DNA from 2 places in the Labrenzia sp. VG12 genome. Region 2 is predicted to be linked to the other one. Evidence: riboswitches for the same ligand, from Rfam matches in the RefSeq annotation. Region 2 holds a riboswitch; the other holds the start of a gene.
What was found. A riboswitch is a leader RNA that binds a small molecule or an ion and turns the genes downstream of it on or off. The one in region 2 is predicted to bind S-adenosylmethionine.
Positions count from the first base shown of each region.

Region 1: another riboswitch for S-adenosylmethionine. It lies ahead of CHH27_RS26750 (O-succinylhomoserine sulfhydrylase); the one in region 2 lies ahead of CHH27_RS25280 (hypothetical protein).

Region 1 is NZ_CP022529.1:5,785,381-5,792,876, forward strand. It holds gene CHH27_RS26705 (Lrp/AsnC family transcriptional regulator) at 1-300, opposite strand, end outside; gene CHH27_RS26710 (DUF1127 domain-containing protein) at 448-675, shown strand; tRNA gene CHH27_RS26715 (tRNA-Gly) at 700-773, opposite strand; gene CHH27_RS26720 (ion transporter) at 960-1,760, shown strand; gene CHH27_RS28565 (hypothetical protein) at 1,766-1,888, opposite strand; gene CHH27_RS26725 (hypothetical protein) at 2,001-2,588, opposite strand; gene CHH27_RS26735 (YigZ family protein) at 3,232-3,825, opposite strand; gene CHH27_RS28010 (hypothetical protein) at 3,770-4,243, opposite strand; gene CHH27_RS26745 (2'-deoxycytidine 5'-triphosphate deaminase) at 4,297-5,433, opposite strand; SAM riboswitch at 5,562-5,641, shown strand; gene CHH27_RS26750 (O-succinylhomoserine sulfhydrylase) at 5,686-6,885, shown strand.
Region 2 is NZ_CP022529.1:5,479,581-5,487,076, forward strand. It holds gene CHH27_RS25255 (Crp/Fnr family transcriptional regulator) at 1-226, shown strand, start outside; gene CHH27_RS25260 (Rrf2 family transcriptional regulator) at 321-752, opposite strand; gene CHH27_RS25265 (group III truncated hemoglobin) at 849-1,352, shown strand; gene CHH27_RS25270 (hypothetical protein) at 1,343-1,564, shown strand; gene CHH27_RS25275 (acyl-CoA thioesterase) at 1,807-2,151, shown strand; gene CHH27_RS25280 (hypothetical protein) at 2,346-2,648, opposite strand; SAM-I-IV-variant riboswitch at 2,690-2,811, opposite strand; gene CHH27_RS25285 (ABC transporter ATP-binding protein) at 2,876-3,592, opposite strand; gene CHH27_RS25290 (ABC transporter permease) at 3,589-4,827, opposite strand; gene CHH27_RS25295 (efflux RND transporter periplasmic adaptor subunit) at 4,824-5,837, opposite strand; gene CHH27_RS25300 (SlyX family protein) at 5,941-6,153, opposite strand; gene CHH27_RS25305 (glutathione S-transferase C-terminal domain-containing protein) at 6,346-7,050, shown strand; gene CHH27_RS25310 (SUMF1/EgtB/PvdO family nonheme iron enzyme) at 7,225-7,496, shown strand, end outside.

The DNA.
Region 1 (7,496 bases), 310 kb from region 2:
GACGTGGTAGAGCTTCTTCACCTCCGGCAGCTTCAATAGCTTTTCGCGGGCGCGGGCGTTCCGCTCCGGCTGACCGCGCACCATTTCCAGCATCGCCAGAAGGGTGACGGTGGTCCCGGTCACTTCAGGCGCCAGGATGGCGATCTCCTTCCGGATGGCCCCAATCTCCCGCAGCCGCTGCACCCGGCGCAGGCAGGCCGCCGGCGACAGGCCGACTTTCTCGGAAAGTTCCTTGCCGGTCTGGCGTGCATCCAGACTGAGCAGCCGCAACAGCTGATGATCGAAATCGTCGAGATCCATGAATTCGGGTTCCAATTGCAGGTTTTGTGAAAAACTATCGGAAAATGGATGTATATGCGATTATTTCTCTCAATCGCAAGAAAATTGCGCACCGTTCGCGTCGGCGCTGCATAGGCTTGTTGCATCGATCCAAGAAGGAGCAAGACCATGACCGACCAGACCCTGACCCCGAGACTTCTCACTGTAACAACGGCCCCCAGGGGCGTTCGGAATGCGGGATCATTCGGGCACTTCCTTGAAACCCTCACCCGCCTGCTGCGCCGTCGCCGCGACCGCGCGCACCTGTCCGAGTTGCCGGATTACCTTCTGGAAGATATCGGGCTGACGCGGGCGGATGTGCCAGGGAACCCACCGGTCGAGGAGGGGTGGCGGTGATGCACGAAATCGATGAAGAAAAAATGGAGCGGGTGAAGGGAATCGAACCCTCGTCTTAAGCTTGGGAAGCTCCTGCTCTACCATTGAGCTACACCCGCTGATCCGGTCCCTGTCAAGGCCGAGCCCGCTTTCTGCGCCGATCCTATTTGCCTGTCAAGCAGGCTTCGCCGGGGATCACGGCTTTTCCCGGTTCGGTTTGATCTTGCACTGCGGCAGAGAAATCGCCATGTTCCGCCCGGCGCGGCAGAAAGCCGCCGGAACTTCTAGATATTCGGGTCGGCTTTATGCGAAATCAGGTCAAGGCGCTGGTCACGTCGCGCACATGGGAATTCTGCATCATCGGGATCATCGTCCTGAATGCGGTGACGCTGGGGCTGGAAACCAGCCATGCGGTCATGAACAGCATCGGCCCGGCCCTGGTCCTGATCGACCAGATCATTCTCGGCATCTTCGTGATCGAGCTGGCCCTGCGCCTCTTTGCCCACGGTGCAAAGTTCTTCCGCGATCCCTGGAGCCTTTTTGATTTCGCCATTGTCGCGATCGCGCTGCTGCCCTCCAACGGGCCGCTCGCCGTGCTGCGCTCGCTGCGCATCCTGCGTGTGCTGCGGCTCATTTCCGTGGTGCCGTCGCTCCGCCGCGTGATTGGCGGCCTGATCGCTGCCTTGCCGGGCATGGGCTCGATTGTCGTCCTGATGGCACTGGTCTTTTATGTGTTCGGCGTCATGGCGACCAAACTGTTCGGCGCCAGCTTTCCCGAATGGTTTGGCGACCTCGGGGCCTCGCTCTATACGCTCTTCCAGATCATGACGCTGGAAAGCTGGTCCATGGGCATCGTCCGGCCGGTGATGGAACAATACCCCTATTCCTGGCTGTTCTTCGTGCCTTTCATCCTGTGCACGGCCTTCACGGTGCTGAACCTTTTCATCGGTATCATCGTCTCGGCGATGCAGGAGGAGCACGAGGCGGAGGCCGATGCCAACCGCCAGGCGATCCACGACGAGACCGGCCTGATCCTGGAAGAGGTCAAGGCCATGCGCGCGGAACTCAGCCAGCTGCGCGCCGAGGTCGAGCGCACCCGGGCCTGACCCGGTCAGTAGCCGCCACGGTCTTCGGACTCGCGCGGCTCGGGCGCCGGCACGCCGGAGCCGGTGGACTGGCAGCCGGCCAGCATTGAGGCAAGGGCAAGGACGATCAGGGCGATGTTCAGCTTCATGATGGGCTCCTGCGAGATGGGTTCAACCGTTTACGCTGGAACAGCCCTCAGCCGATCATTGTCTTGAGACGTCGGATGTTGTCGGGTGCCAACCGGCAAACCAGAGCAGTCGCTAGTTCAGGTCTTGCGTCAGCAAAGAGGGATTGAACCAAAGAGGCGAGTTTTCAGTCGGTGTCTTGGCGCTCAAGTGTGGGTTCGGTATGCGAAACAGAGTGCGGCGGGAAAGAGATGCCTTCTCGATATCCTCCCCGTGGTACTTCAGAAAATGCTCGTCGAACGAGCCATCCTCGATCATGCGCTGCAAACCGGTTTCTATGTGCCGGGCCAATTCCGGGTGCCTGGGGCTGACAAAGAAATAGACCGGGAGCGGCACAAAAAGGGCCAGGTGGTCTTCAACGACAAGTTCGGGATATCCGGCGCCATATTTCTCCAGTTCTTCGAAGATCTCAAAAACACCGCGACCAAACGTGATCATCCGCCTGAGACGCAGCATCTCGTAAAGTTCGCGCTGACCTTCTGCCGTGACCACATGAAAGCCGCTGTCGCGCAACACGGGTGTGATGGACCATTGCTCACCAGAGCCGGTTGGGAAACGTTGCAAGTCCTTGAGCGTCTTGACCTCTGACAGGTCTTGCTGATCGCGCTTGTTTATCAGGAACAGGCGAATGCCCTGGAGCCCCTTGTGCAGCGGAACCCGCACGGTGAGAAGCTGCTCCTCCCAGCCGGGACGGGGGCATGGGCAACGACATGTATGTTTTCGCCGGATATCAGTTCGCGCAGCAGGCGCTTTCGGCTGAAGTCTGACCTCGCAACGACGAAGCGCGCCTGCACACCGGATTCTTGAAGAGCCTTTGCCAAGGTCTCGTTGATGTAGCGGGCATGACGGTCTTCATAGGCCGAAGGGTCTCGAATGATGACTTCCAGGTCCGCCGCAAGCACCGTTCTGCCGAGGGGGCCGACTTGCAACAGAATAAGCAAAAGGCAGGATAGAAACCTCAGGACATGGTTCGGGTTTTTCTGCATCAAGGGTCTGCACCAGGTGCTTCTTTTTGTTGTCAGACTGAATCATAGATACTTTCGAATGTTTTTAAAGTTGGTATCACTGCGGACACGAGATCATGATCTGCTGACCGCGTTCTCACACCTGAACAAAACTGGCCGGCAATCGAAGCGTGACGCCTTGTCAAACACGCAGGCGCCCGGCCTGCCTGCGTTCGAGCGCAGCAGATCCCAAACGGGGTAACCCGGAGAAGCGGTGCAGCCTGCGTTTGCGGGCAGATCTCCAAAGACTAATCTACCAAATTGAAAACAGATAAGGATCGGCTACAGTCTCCGCCGCGGGCCTAAAGCGCGGCAAGGACCTCTTCCGGTCCTTCGACCGTCAGCGTCACACCGTCTTCGGTGTAGTCGCGTGACAGCACGGTGAGACCAAGGCCGTCGATCCGGCGTTCCAGCTCCGAGCTTGCGGCGAAGTCCGCGCTGACCTGTTTCACCAGCATCTTCTGAAACGGAACGAGCTCGGCATTTGCAATCGCGTCCTGGGCCGCGCCGGCATAGGCGCGGGCGAGGCCGCCGCCACCGAGTTTGGTTCCCCCGAAATAACGCACGATCAGGACGGCGCAATTGATCAGGCCGGCACCCTGCAGGACCCGCAAGGTGGGCATGCCGGACGTGCCGGCAGGTTCGCCATCATCCTTGCCGCTTTCCTCGATGCGGCCATCGTCCAGAAGGCGTCTGTGCGCGGTGACGACGTGGTTGGCTTTCCGGTGTTCCTTGCGCAGCTCCTCCAGGCGCTGCTCGAACAGGTCCAGCGGCACCAGATGCGCCAGAAAGCGCGACTTCCGGTCTTCCAGGAAACCTTCGAATTCGCTTGTGACGGTTTTAATAGAAGTATCTCCGGTACCAGGGAGTGGTATCGCCTGTGAAGCAGCTTCCATTGAAATACACGTTGCAGCTTGGTTTGTAGATTTGATCGTTTGCAAAAAGGAATGACCCTGTAAAACCGATGCCCTTGTAGGCCTGGATGGTGAATGCATATTCGCAGGTGTCCTTCCGCGGATCGCCTTTGAAGAAATGGGTTCTGCATTCGCTCCAGTGGCAGATGTTTCTATTTTGAAGGATCAGTGTGGTCGCGGTGATTTCGTTGCTGTCTTCTGACCAGCTGTAGCGCCCGCCAAGAAAGAGGTTGTGACCACTTTCCTTAAGCTCCTCCAAAATCTGCGAAGGAAGTCCTCTGCAGCTCGCAAATTCCGAGTAGAAGCGCTCGAAGACTTCGGAGGGGACAACCGTATCAATCGAGAACAATTGGTTGGAGGAAGAAGTCAGCTGAAGACCGAACAGCCCGACCAGGCACAACAGGGCGATCCAAAATGTTCTTCTCGTCCGAATGCTTTTTCTCCCGCGTCAGGTTATGCAGGGACCCTGAAATGCTTGGAGAGTTTCAGCGCCTGACCCTGGTAGTTGGAGCCGATGCCCTCGCCATAAAGCCGCTGCGGCCTCTCGGCCATGTGTTCATAGACGAGCCGGCCGATGGTCTGGCCATGTTCGACGATGAAGGGCACATCGTGGGAGCGGACTTCCAGAACGGCTCTGGAGCCGATGCCGCCGGCGCCCGCGTGGCCGAAGCCCGGATCGAAGAAGCCGGCATAGTGAACGCGGAACTCGCCGACCAGCGGGTCGAAAGGCACCATCTCAGCGGCATAATCCGGCGGCACATGCACAGCTTCCTGGCTGACCAGGATGTAGAAGGCATTCGGGTCGAGGATCAGCTCGGCATGCTGTCGCCGATAGATCGGCTCCCAGAAATCGAGCGGGTCCTGTGCGCCGACCTTGTCGACATCGATCAGGCCGGAATGATGTTTGGCGCGGTAGCCGATCAGGCTGTTCTCGCCATCGCCTTCCAGGTCGATGGAAAGCTGCACGCCATTGCCGATGCGCTCGTTGCCGCCGCTCATCAGGGTGTGGGTCTTGTGCACCTCTTCCAGGACGCTGTCGGCGATCAGGGACTGGCCGCGGCGGAAGCGGATCTGGCTGAGGCGTGAGCCCGAGCGTACCAGGATCGGGAAGGTCAGCGGCGAGATTTCCGCGTAGAGCGGGCCGGTGTAGCCGGCCGGGATGGTGTCGAAGGCGAGACCGTTGTCGGTGATGACGCGGGTGAAGACGTCGAGCCGGCCGGTTGAGCTTTTCGGGTTCGCGGTCGCGGAAATGTCGGCGGCCAGAGCCAGGCTTTCCTGCAGGGGCACGATATAGACACAGCCGGTCTCCAGAACGGCACCCTCGGAAAGATCGACCGTGTGCAGTTTCAGCTGTTCCAGCCGGTCGGCGACCTTGATCTCCGGGCCGGGCAGGAAACTGGCACGCACCCGGTAGGCCACCTGGCCGAGGCGCAGGTCGAGACTGGCGGGCTGGATCTGGCCCTCCACCGGGGGCAGGGCGGCGGCGATCTCGCCGGCGGAGAACATGGCCTCAATGATACGTTCGGGCAGGATCCCCTCGGCGGAGAGAGTTGCGCTTCCGTTCAAGGTCTGGCCCGCTGTCACGTTCATCTTTTTGTCCTGCTTTATTCTCTTCTATCGTCCTTAACGGATGCGGCGCGCTGCGCCAACAGGCTTTGCGGCGCCAGACGAGAATTCGGCAAAGAACATTGACCGGCGCGGCGTTTTCCCGTAGGAGAAGCGCACCTCGTGGTGATTTGGGCCGGCCGGCTTGCAGCCACGTTAAACAAGTTGCTAAAAAGGCCGGAGGTGCGAACCCCGGTCTTGAGGCTGGGGTTTTTTGCGTTTGGAGCACTGGAAGACATGACTGAGACCACCAAGACCGGAAACAAGAACTGGCGTCCTGCCACCAGCCTGGTGCATGGCGGCACCATGCGGTCGCCCTTTGGTGAGACCTCCGAGACCATCTACCTGACGCAGGGCTTCACCTATGCCGGTGCGGAGGCCGCCGAGGCGCGCTTCAACGGCGACGATCCGGGTTATGTCTACTCGCGCTATGCCAACCCGACCGTCACCATGTTCGAAGACCGGATCAAGGGACTGGAAGGCGCGGAAGCTGCCCGCGGCACGGCCAGCGGCATGGCCGCCGTCAATCTGGCGCTGATGGCCTCCGTCAAGGCGGGCGATCATGTCATTGCCTCCAAGGCCCTGTTCGGCTCCTGCCGCTATATCTGCGAAACGCTGCTGCCGCGCTTCGGCGTGGAAAGCACGCTGGTCGACGGTACGGACATCGACCAGTGGAAGGCTGCGGTGCGGCCGAACACCCGGGCGATGTTCCTGGAAAGCCCGACCAACCCGACGCTGGAAGTGATCGACATTGCCGCCGTCGCCGACATCGCCAAGGAGTGTGGTGCGCGCCTGATCGTCGACAACGTCTTTGCAACGCCGCTCTACCAGTCGCCGCTTGAACTCGGAGCGGATGTCGTCATCTATTCCGCCACCAAGCATATTGACGGCCAGGGCCGCTGCCTGGGCGGGGTTGTCCTGTCCGACGAGGAATGGATCACCGACGAGGTGATGCCCTTCATCAAGCACACCGGCCCGCATATGAGCCCGTTCAGCGCCTGGGTGCTCTTGAAAGGCCTTGAAACCCTGCCGCTGCGCGTGGCGCGCCAGACCGAAAGCGCCGGCCAGGTGGCCGACTTCCTGGCCGATCAGGCCAAGGTCTCGCGGCTGATCTATCCGGGCCGTGCTGACCACCCGCAGGCCGATGTGGTTGCACGCCAGATGAAGGCCGGCTCCACCATGGTCGCCTTTGAAATCGACGGCGGCAAGGAGGCGGCGTTCCGCTTCACCAATGCGCTTGAGATCATCAAGATCTCCAACAATCTGGGGGATGCCAAGAGCCTGATCACCCATCCGGCCACGACGACCCACCAGTCAATCGGCGAGGAAGCCCGCGCCGAACTCGACATTTCCGACGGCATCCTGCGGCTGTCGATCGGTCTGGAAGACCCGCTCGATCTTCTGGAAGACATCGAAAAGGCCCTCGGCGCGATCTGAGCTTAAGGGGGGCGTGCATTGTGACTTGGGCCGCGTGTCGAACCGGGTTCAGGGCATGAGCGCCGAGTTGTCGGGACTATCCAGAACCGAAAGGCCCGTCGCGCCCCTTTAGGGTTTTTCCCCGCTCGCCACGCTGTCCCCTCCGGTGTCACCCCGGGCGAGCGATGCGAGACCCGGGGCCTACTCGTTGCCAGAGAGCCTGATCGTCTCGCAGAGCGGATCCGCAGAAATTTGAATGCCTGCGCTTCAGCAAGCGGGTCTGCGAGTAGGCCCCGGCTCTCCGCTGCGCTGCGGCCGGGGTGACACAGGTGCGAAGGCCGCACCACTTTGAGCAGAGCTGAACAAGTGGCCTAATATTGCCGGTCCCACTTCGCCAGGCCGTCCCTCCGGTGTCACCCCGGGCGAGCTGCGCGAGACCCGGGGCCTACTCATTGCCAGAGCGCCTGGTCACTTCGCAGGGAGCCTCCGCAGAATTCTTGGTGTCTTGCGCTTCAGCAAACAGCCCTGCGAGTAGGCCCCGGCTCTCCGCTGCGCTTCGGCCGGGGTGACACCGAGGAAATGCTGCAGGATGAAGAACTTGTGAGAGCAGTTTAGTTGTTGCTGGCCCGTCT
Region 2 (7,496 bases):
GACCCTGTTGCAGCTTTCCGAAACCTTCGGCAAACCGCTCGACGATGGCCGGCTGCTCATCCACTACAAGCTGAGCCAGGCCGACATTGCCAACATGGCCGGAGCGGCGCGCGAGAATGTCAGCCGCGTGCTCAATGACTGGAAACGCGCCGGCACCATCAGCCGCATCTCCGGCTATTACTGCATCGAACAGATCGACTTCCTGGAACAGGCTTCGACGCTGTAGCCCGGGGCTGCCTCTCGCATCTGACACGTGGCCTCTCTGCGCGGTAAGTGGTCATGCCCGATCAAGTCGGGGCTGACCACAGGGGGAAGCGGCTTTATGCGTCGCCCACCATCACCGCCATCTGGGTGCCCACCAGGATTGACGCCAGCGTCTGGGTGTTGAGGCTGTCGAGGAACGCCTCGGCCGCGCGGGCCATGGCCCCTTTCAGGGCGCAGCGGGGCAGGAAAGCACAGACCGCATCGCTGTCGGGCTTCAGGCAGGCCACGACGCCGAGATCCGGCTCGATCAAACGGACCACGTCACCCAGCCGGATCGCTTCCGGCGCCAGCGCCAGCCGGATGCCGCCGCCACGTCCGCGGGTCGTTTCCAGGTAACCGCCCTTGGCCAGATGGGCGACGATTTTCATCACATGAGATTTTGCAAGGCCAAGCTGGGTGGCCAGCTTGTCGACGGTCTGCGGATCATTGCTCTGACCCGTTGCCATCAGGATTCTCAAGGCAAAATCGCTGGCCTGACTGAGGCGCATGGCTGCTTCCCATAAAACATTCATCTCAGATGTTGATTTTAGCGTGCATGTATGTCATTTAAAAGATGCATCTTAGATGAATGTTTGGAGGCAGCGATGGAAGCCGGCAGAACATCAGCCCACAGATACAAATTGCAGCGCAGGCCGGCGCCCGATACCGGCGACCGTCTACAGCGCTACGAACAGGTCGACGCGCAGGCCATCCACGTGATGGTGCACACCTTTTACGGCTGTATCCGTCAGCATCCGCGGCTTGGAGAAATTTTTGAACGCCGGCTGGCGGGCCGGTGGGAGGAACACCTGCCCAGGATGGAGACCTTCTGGCAGTCGGTTCTTCTGAAAAACGGCGCCTACAAGGGCAAGCCGGTACCGGCGCATCTGAAACAGAAAGAACTTGTCAGTGCCGACTACGGCGAATGGCTGTCAGTCTTCCGGCCGGTGATCCGGGAACTGTTCGTGCCGGATCTGGCAGATGAAATCATCGCGGTGGCCGAACGCATCGCCCAGAGCCTCTGGCTGGCCACCTTTGGCACGCCCGGCGCCACCCCACCCGTCGAACTGACATCCCAACATTCCGATTGGAGCGGATCATGCTGGTAACCATTGTTCTCGTCGCAGAAGCCCTTGTCGCTGTCTGGTTCATCGTCTTTTCGCTGATGCTTCTGTCCATGTATCTGGACAGCAGGAACATGCCGCGGCCAAAGCTGGATGTGGCCGGACGTACCCTGATCGGCAGCGCAAAACTGGCCTTCATCACCGGAATGGTTGCGCTCGCGGCCATGACCGTTTTCGAAATTCAGGCCATCAGCTGATCAACATCCGGTTCGGGAGACCAAAAATGTTCAAGTCCAATCTACTGCACCGCGGATTGCCGATCCTGCTGATCTGGGTTGCCGCACCTTTGCCTTTGTGGATCATGGCCATTTTGATGATGCTGTTCTGATCGATGAAAGGCTTGTGCTTGTGCGTTCGCTCGTTAGTCTAGCCTGACACGGAATGGAGGGGCTCAGGCGTGACAGACGAAAAACCGCATGGCGAACTGACCTTGCGCACCATGGCCATGCCGGCCGACACAAATGCGTCCGGCGATATCTTCGGCGGCTGGGTGTTGTCGCAGATGGACCTGGCCGGTGGCATCGCCTCGGGCCAGCGGGCCGAGGGACGCGTGGTGACCATCGCGGTCGACAAGATGAAGTTCATCCGGCCGGTTCATGTCGGCGACGTGCTGTGCGTTTATACCAGTGTCGGCCGGGTCGGAAATTCCTCGATGGAAATCAAGATCGAGGCCTGGGCCCTGCGACATCGCTACGGCCATCGGGAAAAGGTGACGGAAGCCATCTTCACCATGGTGGCCGTCGATGACAGCGGCAAGCCGCGGCCGGTGCCGCAACAGGGTTGAATTGTCTTGGCAATTCTCTTTCCTGCCCCCTTGGTCACACCCAATAACCTCATTCTGAGGCGGACCGTCAGGCCCGTCTCGTAGGATCGGTTTCGTGCTCCCGGGTTGCCTACCGGTCCTTCGGGATGCGCGCAGGCGCGCTCCTCAGAAGGAGGCGGAACAAGGGGCTTCTGGCGAGGCCTTTCTTGATTGTCCTAGGAAAACCGTGCCGGCGGCTGCCGGTTCAGGATATCGGCGAAGAGGTCTTCGTCGACGGCGCAGGTGCAGCCGTTTGCCCAGAGCTGCAGCAGGTCCTTCAGGCGCTCGACCCGGTCCGCGTCGCTGAGCGGGGCCTTGTGGCGCGGCAGGCCGCCCAGAATGCGCAGGGACCGGATACGGGCAAGCACGCAGTCTTCGGCTGCGCTTCGCCAGATGTCGTCGTCGGCAAGGCTTGACTGGCTCAACACTTTGTTCTCGATCAGATCTGCCGCACGTCCGGCAAAAGGTTCCTGAGACAATTAATCCTCCATCGGTTTCCCGAGGAGGACTGGCGCATGAAAGAGTACCGCTTCATTGCCGGAGAGTTCCTTGAGGAAAACCCGACCGCATCCCTGTTGCGGAAACCACCTTGCCCGGTCTGGCAGGTTGGCGAGGGCGCCAGCCCTTCTCTTGATGATGGCGCGCTTATGCCATGGTCAGCTCTTCTTGGCAAGACCGTCGCTGCATAACAGCTATTCACATTGAGTCATTGCCGCCGGTCATAATCGATCCGCCCGTCCACCAGGTGGATGCGCCGTTCCATGCGTGCGGCCAGGTCCATGTCGTGGGTGACGGCAACCACGGTCGTCCTTTCCCGGTCGACGATTTTCTGAAGGCTTTCAAAGACCTGTTCGGTCGCTGCCGAATCCAGGCTGCCGGTCGGCTCGTCCGCCAGGATCAGGTCCGGCGAATTGGCAAGCGCCCTGGCGACGGCGACCCGCTGCCTCTGGCCGCCCGAAAGCTGTTCCGGCCGCCGGTGCAGGAACTCCTCCAGACCGAGATCGGCGAGCAACCCGGTGGCATGGTCCAGCTGTGCCTTCGCGGACAGCTTGCCGAGCCGCTGCATCGGGATCATCACATTGTCCAGCGCCGTGAATTCGGGCAGCAGAAAGTGAAACTGAAAGACGAAGCCCAGCTTCTCCAGACGCAGATGTGCCATTTCGGCGGAGGAGAGGTCGGCGGTCTCCTTGCCCCCGATCAGCACAGAACCGCGCGTCGGCCGGTCGAGCAGGCCCAGCAGATAGAGAAGCGACGACTTGCCGGACCCGGACGGTCCGGTAATGGCGACGAACTCGGCTTCGCCGACCGTGAAGCTGACATCCTCGACCAGTGTCACCGGTACGACGGTGGGCAGGATGCGGGTAAGCCCGCGTGTCTCCAGCAACGGTGTTTCATCTGCCGTGAGGGCGGGTTCGGCTGTCATGTTGCCCCCCTGATGATATCGACGGGATTGAGCCGCGCGGCTTTGCGGGCCGGGATCAGGCCGGCAATGGCCGAGGAGAGAAAGGCGAGCAGGCAGGCCAGCACATAGTGAAGCGCGGAGAAGTGGATCGGCAGCCGGGTCATCTCCACATTGGTGGTGACCTCAAATTTGATCGAAGCGAGATAGCTCGACAGGCCGAAGCCAAGCATTGATCCGGCGATTGCTCCCAGAACACCAATGACCAGTCCCTCCAGCACGAAGATCCGCTGGATGTCGCGTTCCGGAAAGCCGAGCGACTTCAGGATCGCAATGTCCTTGGCCTTCTCGTGCACAATCGTGGAGACGATGTTGTAGATGCCGAACCCGGCAACGACCAGGATCGCGCCGACCACGGTGTACATGATCACATTGCGCACGAAAAAGGCTTCCAGCAGACCTTCATTGGCCTCTTCCCAGGAGAGGGCCTTGTAGCCAAGCTGGCGTTCCGCGCGGGCGGCAACCTGTCTGGCCGTCTTGATGTCGTTGAGGTGGATGGAGATGGAATTGATGATGTCGGGTTTTTCCAGAAGGATCTGGACGGCCTTCAAGGGGGCGTAAGCCAGGCCTTCATCGCTTGAGGTGACGCCGGTGTGGAACAGGCCGACAATCTTGAAGCGCTTGGCAATGCCGTTGGCCGACGTCATCGTGACGGTGTCGCCGAGGTCGGCGCCAAGCCGTGTTGAGGCCTTGGCACCAATCACGAGGCCGTTGGACGTTGTTGCCAGATCCGTGAACGCTCCCTGGCGCATGTCCTCGCCGATTTGCGAGACCAGAAGTTCCTTGCGCGGCACCACGCCGATCAGTGTCAGACCGAGATCCTGTCCGCTGTAGCGCAGGACGGCCTGGCCGCTCAGCCGCTCCGCCATCGTTCCGTCCACCCAGTCGCGCAGGGAAGCAAGTGCCTCGGTCGGATTTCGGATGCCGCGCAGATCTTCCTTCGGCCGGAGACCATGATAGGCAACGGCGTCATAGACTTCACTTGCCGGCTGTTCGCGGGGCGCGCGCTGGTCGTCCTTGATCTCGACATGGGGGATCGCCTCGATCAGGGTGGTGGTGAAATCACGCTGCGAGCCCTCCATCAGGCTGGCCATGGCCACCGAGAAACCGACGCCCATGGCAACGCCGAGCGTCGACACCACGGTCTGACGCATCCGGTTGCGCACATGGGTCGCCGCGATCCGCAGAAGCAGCATCAGGACCGGTCCCCCGCCATTGGCTGCACGGCCTGGCCCTCTTCGAGCGCTGCATCAAAGGGAAAGACAACTCGGCTGTCCAGGTCCAGCCCGTCCAGGACCTCGACGGCGCGCGTTCCGCGAATACCGGTGGTGAGCGTTATTCGGCTGACGCGGTTGTCTGGGCCAAGCACTTGCACCGCAATGCCGTCAAAGGCGGCCGCCGGCAGCAATAGCGCATCGTCCTTTTCCTCGGTGACGATGTTGATTTCGGCCGTCATGCCGATCCGCAACGGCGTGTCCTTCGGCAGGTCGAGATAGACCCGGTAGTTCTTCAGGACCGGATCGCCTTTCGGCGTGATCCGTGACACGGTCGCCTTGAGGTCCCCTTCTGGAAACGCGTCCGCCTTGATCAGCGCCACCTGGCCCTGATCGACTTTCGGGATGTCTTCCTCGTTGACTTCCGCGACCAGTTGAAGCGGTGTCGGCTGTCCGATCCAGAACAGGATCTCGCCGGGTTCGGCAACCTCGCCGACAGAGCCGTCCTGCCGCAGCACCATGCCGTCCATCGGGGCGACGATGCGATAGTCCCGGAGCCGTTCCGACTGTGCGGCGATCATGGCGTTGACACGGATGAGTTCGCTCTGCGCCTTGTCATAGACCTGCTGGCTGACCACCCGCCGTTCCAGGAGCTGCTGGGCCCGTTCCCGGTCCGACCGGGCCAGGACCTGGCGCGCTTCCAATTCCGCCAGCGTCGCCCTTGCGTCGCCGCTGTCGAGTTCGGCCAGCTCGTCGCCCTTGGCAACCACCATGCCCTCGCAGCCGCAAAGGGAAATGATGCGTTCGCGGATAATGCTGGTCACCTTGGCCCACCGGACGGGTTCGACCACGGCCGTCGCATAGACAACTTCGGCTGCCTTGCCCTCATAGGGTGACACGACTTCGACCTTCGGCGGCCGCGCGCCCCACCAGTTCCAGCCGGCAATCGCCGCTGCCAGCAGCAGGACCAGACCCAGATATTTCATCAAACGCATGACGCACCTTCATCAAGTTGGGCGCAAGACTACCGCCTTGAAGGTGTGGTGCAAGGAGATGGATCAAATCCGTAAAACTGCGGAGAGATCTGGGGCCCTGACCCTAGTAGTGAGGTGGCTTCTCGTTCTGGTGTCCGGGCAGGACATTGTCCATCAGCTCTTCCACCTGGTCGGTCATGTTGCTCAGAAGACGCGTCATCCGGTCGATCTGCTTGCCCTGCTCGATGACCACCTGGTTGAGATCCTCGATCGTGTTGGTGGCGTGGGCAAGATCTGTTTCGAGCTTCTCCAGACGGGCGTCGTGATCGTCTGCCATGCGGTCTCCTGGCCCCACGAAAAGGGCAGCTGTTGGGGTTCGGGCGCAGGTATAGGCCGGTCACCGGCAAAGCACAATTGTTCGTGACCCGCGCAATGGCGGCTTTTCCTCCTGCGTTGGGCCGCTTTATGGTCACCGGCAACACGGTCCTCGCGCCGACCTGCCTGAATTGCCTTCCCCGGAGACCCGCTCATGACCAGCCTGAACGACTTTGACATCACCCGAAAATGGCCCGCCCAGCACCCGGAGCGCATCCAGCTCTATTCCCTGCCGACCCCGAACGGCATCAAGGTGTCGGCCATGCTGGAGGAAACCGGCCTGCCCTATGAGGCGCACAAGGTCGATTTTGCCACCAATGATCAGATGAGCCCGGAATTCCTGTCGCTCAACCCGAACAACAAGATCCCGGCCATCATCGATCCGAACGGTCCGGACGGTGCGCCGCTGCCGCTCTGGGAATCGGGGGCCATCCTGATTTACCTGGCTGACAAGTCCGGCAATCTGATCCCGGCGGATCCGGACGGTAAGTACCAGGCGATCCAGTGGCTGATGTGGCAGATGGGCGGCCTTGGTCCCATGACCGGTCAGCTCGGGTTCTTTCACAAGTTTGCCGGGAAGGACTATGAAGACCGGCGCCCCTTCGAGCGGTACCGCGACGAGGTCAAACGGCTGCTCGGCGTGCTTGACCGGCAGCTGGACGGCAAGGACTTCATTCTCGGTGCGGACTACTCGATCGCCGATATCGCCACCTGGCCATGGGCACGCAACATCAACGGTTTTTACGAGGCGGGTGAAGTCACGGGCTATGCCGGCTATTCCAACGTGGTGCGCTGGGTGGAGAGCTGCATGGCGCGGCCGGCCAGCCAGAAAGCGATCGACATTCCGCCTCGCGACTGATGCAAATGCCGGAGAGATGAAGATGAAACCGCCTCTTTCAGGCGGTTTCTTTTTTTCGTCGGGACGCGTAAACATCACGCGCGATTCGAATACCCGCCGCCGGACAGCCGATCATGAAGCGTTCGGTCGCACCCTATCCATTTGCCTGATTGCCTCTTTGTCTGGAAAATTCTGATGTCTCATCGATTTCGCCTCTTGACCGGTGTCCCGGTCGTTCCGCGGCTTTTCTGTTTCCTGATTGCCGGTTTTGCGGCAGGGGCCGGTCACTCGGTCAAGGCTTCAGAAAAGGAGGTTCCTCCGCTGACCCGCTTCTCTGATTGTCCGTCCTGTCCGGAAATGGTGGCGTTGCCAGATGGAGCGCTGGTCAAGCGCTCAACAGGCAAAAAAGGAGATGGCAAGGCCGGGAAACTTTCGCGGATCATGGTGCGGGCTTTTTCCGTCAGCCG